3 regions of the Shewanella sp. Sh95 genome follow, and region 3 is predicted to be linked to each of the others. Evidence: predicted binding sites of a transcription regulator. Region 3 holds the regulator's gene; each other region holds the start of a gene.
What was found. Region 3 encodes sigma-54, which starts transcription at its own class of promoters, with help from an activator protein. Its sites were predicted from a motif close to GTTGGCACGNNNNTNGNNT; they were not measured.
Positions count from the first base shown of each region.

Region 1: a site for sigma-54 is predicted at 906-924, ahead of AEA42_RS19650 (DUF3192 domain-containing protein). Genes of this name have one in related genera too.
Region 2: a site for sigma-54 is predicted at 1,217-1,235, ahead of flgF (flagellar basal-body rod protein FlgF). Genes of this name have one in related genera too.

Region 1 is NZ_LGYY01000264.1:35,579-37,850, reverse strand. Features, by position in the region: gene AEA42_RS19660 (Zn-ribbon-containing protein) at 1-433, opposite strand, end outside; gene AEA42_RS19655 (hypothetical protein) at 433-816, opposite strand; gene AEA42_RS19650 (DUF3192 domain-containing protein) at 964-1,362, shown strand; gene AEA42_RS19645 (DUF2789 domain-containing protein) at 1,402-1,635, opposite strand; gene AEA42_RS19640 (GNAT family N-acetyltransferase) at 1,781-2,272, shown strand, end outside.
Region 2 is NZ_LGYY01000109.1:22,169-24,440, reverse strand. Features, by position in the region: gene flgG (flagellar basal-body rod protein FlgG) at 1-426, opposite strand, end outside; gene flgF (flagellar basal-body rod protein FlgF) at 437-1,180, opposite strand; gene flgE (flagellar hook protein FlgE) at 1,352-2,272, opposite strand, start outside.
Region 3 is NZ_LGYY01000201.1:3,638-5,909, reverse strand. Features, by position in the region: gene lptB (LPS export ABC transporter ATP-binding protein) at 1-52, shown strand, start outside; gene AEA42_RS14560 (RNA polymerase factor sigma-54) at 159-1,634, shown strand; gene hpf (ribosome hibernation promoting factor) at 1,663-1,950, shown strand; gene ptsN (PTS IIA-like nitrogen regulatory protein PtsN) at 1,953-2,272, shown strand, end outside.

The sequences.
Region 1 (2,272 bases), on a different contig from region 3:
GCTTATGATCGCCATTAAAGGTCGCAGGGATTTGATACAGCGGAATAGGTAATAAGTTATCACCACTACGCAGGGGGGAACACATATGCACATAGCTAGTGTAGAGCAGCTGCCAGCTGGGTGGCTCAGTATTACTGACCTCAGAATTAATATCCTGACCGATAAACTTTTCACGTGGCGCCAGTAGTTTAGCCTCGGTTAATTCCGCCAGCGCTTTTTTCACCCAAGGGCTGTGGTAACGATGGGCCAAACTGTTTTTTTCCGGCGTGAGTAGGCGTACTCGAAATTCGCCCTCATTAAAGGCTACGGCAAATTCGCGGCCGAGGATTTGGCCATTAGCGCGATAGGCTTCGAGTAATTGATTGATGGCACGTTCTGCCGCACTGATGGTGGTATCGGCAAAGCATTCAAAGCGCAATTCGGTGACAAACATTAAGCGGATTTTCCTTGGGATTCGAGTTGACTGACACGTTGTTTCAGCTCGATAAGTTCATTTCTGAGTTGCATGATCTCGTTGTTTTTTAACGCGAGGGTTTGTTCAATGCCTTGTTGCAACAGGGCTAACTGTTGCGCCAATGTGGCGACTGTGAGTGGCGAAGCTTCGGCGGTATGTGTCTCTTCAACCACGGGCTGTGATTGGGCCGCTAAACGCTCCCGCTCGGCTTTGGGTATCGATTTAAACTGCTGTAATCCTTGGATTAACAGCGGCATGGGGATTTTGTTACCGACGCGGCTTTTTATCAGGGCAAGGCTTGGGGTTTTACCGCTGGCTTCGAGTGCGCAGGCTGCTGCTAACACTTGGTCAATGGGACTCATAATAAGTGAAATTCCTTAATGTATATCGTGTTTTTCACTAACTTACTGTGATGTGGTTATTTTAGTTCTTATAAATCAATGTATTGCTGTTTGGCATTGATTTTGCTTTTTAACAATTTTTATAACAAGTACACAGGAAGTCATAATATGAACGCAAATATTAATCGCAAACTCATCGCGGTCACGTTTTTAGGGTTAGCAAGCTTAGGTCTTAGCGGTTGTGTGGTCAATGTCGGCGATGGTGAATCTAAGTGGGATAGCAGCGAATCTTGGGAAAAAACACAGGATAAAAACCGCACTAATCTGACTAAGCTCAGCCTTGGCATGAGCAAAGACCAAGTGATGACGCTAATGGGAGCAGCAGACTTTAGCGAGTCCTATTTACAACAAAGCGCAGGACAAGCAGATAAAGAAGTGTTGGTCCTCTTTTATCGCACTCAGCACTCCCATAGCGATGGTAAAACCACTAAGGATGAATGTACGCCTGTAGTGTTGAGTAACCATGTTTTAGTCGGTTGGGGCGACACTGCGTATCAAAAGATTTAACCCCAACTGTCCCAAAATACACTTGAACGCCCTAAAAAATTAGGGCTTTCTTAACTGAGCATCAAGCTGCTCAATCAGTTCGGTCCATTGTGCATCAGCCTCTAAGGCTTCGGTGAGAAAACTCTTTTGCGCTTGTGTCCAAAAAGGCGCTTCAGTTAAATGTATTTGCGCTGCTAGCTTGTGAGTAGCAATAAAATGCGCGATAGCATTGGGTTGGTTCTCTAATCCCAGTTGTTCAAATAGATGGCTTAAATCAATTGGTGTAGTATCCATTCGATCTCTCCCTTGGTTAGCTTTTTATCTAGGTTATGCATCTCTTTAGGAAATGCAATCGATGATTAAAATTTGCACTTTTGGGTTTCCTTGATACATTGATAAAGACTCATAAGAGTGTGATCTAAATCAAGGAATTCTAACAATGGACAATAAAACCTTGGATGAGTATCGTGCCGTTTATCTCACCGCAGAAGATTTACGCTTGGCCGCTTCAATTATCTACAATGCGTATCACGATGATCCCTTTTTTATTAATGCGTTATCCACCGCAGATAAATTTGCCTACGAACAAAAATTACGCGCCGCAATTCGCGAAGAACTCAATACTCTATGGCAACAAAAGCAGGCCTTAATCGGACTCTTCGATGGTGCTCATTTAGTGGGAGTTGCTTGCGTTGTCACCCAAGAAGTGCCACTCGGAGAAGGTCGCTATTGGCACTGGCGGCTCAAAATGTTGCTGGGTACGGGGTGGCAATCGACCCAAGCTATGATGAAGAAGGAATCGATTATTTTGGAACTGTTACCCAGCCAGCGTTGTGGGATTTTGCAATTTATTGCTTTAGCGCCAAACGAGCAAGGTAAAGGGCTGGGCCATCAACTTGTTCAAGCGGTAGTGAGTTGGTGCGATGAGCAG
Region 2 (2,272 bases), on a different contig from region 3:
AGTGATCGCAGGTTGCAACACATAACCCGAACCCGGCGTGACAATTTGCCCTGTATCATCTAAGGTAAATTGACCATTACGGGTATAAGCCGTAGTCCCATCGGGGAGCTGCACTTCGAAAAATCCAGGACCTTCAATCATCAAATCGAGCGAGTTATCCGTGGTCAGCATATTGCCTTGGGTAAACATTTTTTGGGTGGCTACCACCTTGGTACCCGCACCAATGTTCAAACCGTTTGGCAACTTAGTGTTAGAGGCGCTGATCCCACCCGCTTGGTTAACAGTTTGATAAAGTAAGTCTTCAAATACCGCGCGGCTTTTTTTATAGCCCACAGTACTGGCGTTAGCGACGTTGTTTGAAATCACCGCAATATCGGTTTGCTGTGCGTCTAAGCCAGTTTTACTAATCCATAACGCTGGATGCATAATTTATCTCCTAACTAATCCGCATTAATGAGGATGAAGCGCGGTCATTTTCTTCCGCGGTTTTCATCATCTTCACTTGCAATTCAAATTGTCGCTGTAGGTCGATTAAGGACACCATCTCATCTACGGGGTTGACGTTACTGCCCTCTACAGCACCACTTTCTACAAATACACTGGGATCGGCAGGCGCCGGATCACCGGATACCAAACGGAACAACCCATCCTCGCCGCGCATCATTTGTGCATTGCCAGGGTTTACTAACTTTAATCTTCCTACCTCTTCGACGACTTCTGTCGTCGCACCTTGAGGACGAACAGAGATAATCCCATCCTGTGAAATAGTGACCTTTTCAATTGGCAGCGGTAACACAATCGGTCCGGCATCACCCATCACGGGATTACCGCGGTCGTTATGCAATAAACCTGTTGAGTCAAAACTGAGACTGCCAGAACGGGTATAAGCTTCACTACCATCCTGTGCTTGCACGGCAAACCAACCGTCACCTTTAATGGCAACGTCAAGATCGCGTCCAGTAGATTTAATCGGGCCCGAACGAAAATTGGCGGAGGGGGTTTCAACCATGGCAAAGACCCTTGTCGGCAATCCTTCACCAAAGGCTTGCATCGATCTGGCTTGCGCCATATCCGACTTAAATCCATCGGTATTTGCGTTGGCTAAGTTGTTGGCACGCAACGCCAACTCATTCATATTTTGCTTAGCGCCGCTCATGGAGATATAAAGGAATTTGTCCACAGACTGCTCCGTCAAAGTTTCAACCTGACAATAGCAAAGCAAGCATCATGCCAATAAAATAAGCAGCTAGTTAACTGATAAATTAGGAGATTTTAATAAACGAATGAATGCACAACAGAAAGAGGCTAAGTGTTGCCGCTTGCGGCAACACTTAGCAGAGGCAAGATTAACTTAACGAATTTGCAGAACAGTTTGTTGCAGAGTGTTATTCACTTCCAGCGTACGTGAGTTGGCTTGGAAGTTACGTTGTGCCGAAATCAAATCCACCAGCTCAGTCGTCAAGTCAATGTTAGATTGCTCTAACGCTGAAGAACTGAGACTACCAAACGTACCACTGTTAGGCTCACCAGCCAGCGCAGGACCTGACGATAAACTGGCTTTCCACGAGGTATTACCCACTTGTGTCAAACCTTGCTCGTTTGCAAAGCGAACTAAAGCAACGCGGGCTAATGGCACTGTTGAACCATTGGAATAACTGGCAGTGATCAAACCATCTTCACCAATTTCGACATTGGTTAAACGCCCTACTGTGGTACCGTCCTGTGACAATTCAGTGGCGGCAAAAGGAGCTGAATATTGGGTTGGTGCATTAAATTTAATAGTCACGGCTTGAGTGCCATCAGCACCAGGGCCTAACACACCAGCGCCGCCAACCCCTAGCGCTTCGGTGGCAACGACTGCCGGATCACTCCCAGTATACACACCGACAGAATTAAACTTCAGAACCGATCCCTTCCAGCCGCCAGCCGTTTGAGCTGTGCCAGAGGCATCGGGAGTGCCATCACCATTGGTGTCAGTCTGATATGTACCAGCAGGGCCAGAAATATCAACTTGTTTACCATCAATGGCATAGTATGCAACCCAGTTGTTTTCACCATTATATGAGCCATTATTTGGCTTGACGAAATAGGTCGTCATGATATGTGGCTCACCCAGAGAGTCATAAATCGTCATGGATGTCACACTGTTATAGGTTTTGGAGTCTAAGGGATCAAAAGCAGCAGGATCGAGTGAACCTTCTTTTGCATTTAAATTCATCTGCAAAGTCACGTTTTCAGTTTGAACAGGGCTACCTGCAGTATCAGGAATTTG
Region 3 (2,272 bases):
AGACAATCAGCAAGTTAGGGCTGTGTACTTAGGTGAACAATTCAGGCTATAGTTACTAAAACAAAGCTAATAAGCCTTGAATTTGAGAGCGCTAGGCTCCATCCATATGATATCAAGCGACCTAAACTCACAATAATAACCTAGGGATCAGCGGTAACATGAAAGCGTCACTCCAGCTCAAACTGGGTCAACAGTTAACCATGACGCCACAACTTCAGCAGGCCATTCGCCTGCTGCAACTGTCGTCATTGGAACTGCAACAAGAAATCCAGCAAGCCTTAGACTCTAATCCTCTTCTCGAGCTGGAAGAGGAGCAATTTGACGCGCCTAGCGAACGTAAGCAAGATATCGCCGATACCGACTTTAGCGAAACGACTGCCCAGCCACAGGAACAAGATAATTCCACCGTGGACATTGCCGAGTCGCTGACCAAAGAATCTCTGCCCGAAGAGTTACCCATGGATACCACTTGGGATGAAGTCTTTACCGCATCGCCAAACTCAGGTTCTGGCGCCAGCCGTGAAGATGACATGCCCTTCCAAGGGGAAACTAGCGAGGGGTTGTACGAACATTTAGAATGGCAAAAAAACCTCACACCCTTCTCTGAAACCGATTTAGCCATTGCCACCGCGATTATTGATGCCATTGACGATCAAGGTTATCTCACTCAAAGCACTGAAGATATCCTCGAAGCCATGGGCAATCCCGAGATTGAACTCGACGAAGTTGAAGCCGTGCTCAAGCGTATTCAACATTTCGACCCCGTTGGTGTCGCGGCAAGGGATTTAAGCGAATGTTTACTGATCCAGCTATCTCATTTTTCGCCTGATACCCCTCACATCGAAAACGCCCGCATGCTGATCAAAGATCATTTAGATCTGATCGCCGCTCGCGACTTTAGGCTGTTAATGCGTAAGACCAAACTGAAAGAGGACGAGTTAAGGGACAGTATTGCGCTGATCCAAACCTTGAACCCTCGTCCCGGTTTACTCATCACCCCTGTCGATGAAGAATATGTGATCCCCGATGTATCGGTGTCGAAGAAAAACGGCCGTTGGGTGGTCGAATTAAACCCTGACTGCATGCCAAAAATCAACGTAAATCAGCAATATGCAGCCATGGCGCGTAGCTCAAAAAATCAAGCAGATAGCCAATTTATTCGTGGTCATTTGCAAGAAGCCAAGTGGTTTATCAAAAGCCTTGAAAGCCGTAACGAAACGCTGCTCAAGGTGGCAAACTGCATAGTGCAATACCAACAGGGTTTCTTCGAATACGGTGAAGAAGCCATGAAACCTATGGTCCTAAACGATATCGCCGAGGCGGTAGAGATGCATGAGTCCACCATTTCACGGGTGACCACACAAAAATACATGCATACCCCAAAAGGACTTTTTGAACTAAAATATTTCTTCTCAAGCCACGTCGGGACGGATGATGGCGGTGAGTGCTCATCCACAGCAATCAGAGCTTTCATTAAGAAACTGGTTGCAGCGGAAAACCAGAAAAAACCATTAAGCGACAGCAAGATGGCTCAACTTCTGGCAGAACAGGGAATTAACGTTGCGCGCAGAACCATTGCGAAGTACCGAGAAGCGATGCTTATTCCCCCTTCCAATCAGCGTAAAAGTTTATAGCCTATTGTGAGTATCGGAGGACGTTTCTATGCAAATAAACCTAAGTGGACACCATATCGAGATTACTGAATCGTTACGGGCATATGTTGAGGAAAAGTTTTCAAAACTTGAACGTCATTTCGAACAGATCAATAATGTGCACGTTGTGCTCAATGTTGAGAAAATGCAACAGATTGCCGAAGCGAGAATCAACCTCACCGGTGGTGAAGTCTTCGCGACTTCAGAGCATGCAGATATGTATGCTGCCATAGACGTCCTGATTGATAAACTTGATCGTCAGGTTATTAAACACAAAGAGAAGTTAACAAAACACTAGCAATGGAACTTCGTACCATACTGCGGCCGGAGTGCACAACCTGCGCCACTCCGGGCAGTAAGAAAAAGGTACTGGAACTCATCAGCGACTTAGCCGCTGCCCAGTACCCCACCCTCTCATCTCAAGAGATCTTCGAAAGCCTCGTGGCGCGCGAAAAGATGGGTAGCACAGGTATAGGTAACGGTATCGCCATTCCACATGGTCGATTAACCGATATAACACAACCCATAGCGATATTGATAAAATGTGAGGAGCCGATAGCCTTTGATGCTATCGATAAACAACCCGTCGATATTTTATTTGCACTACTCGTGCCTGCCGA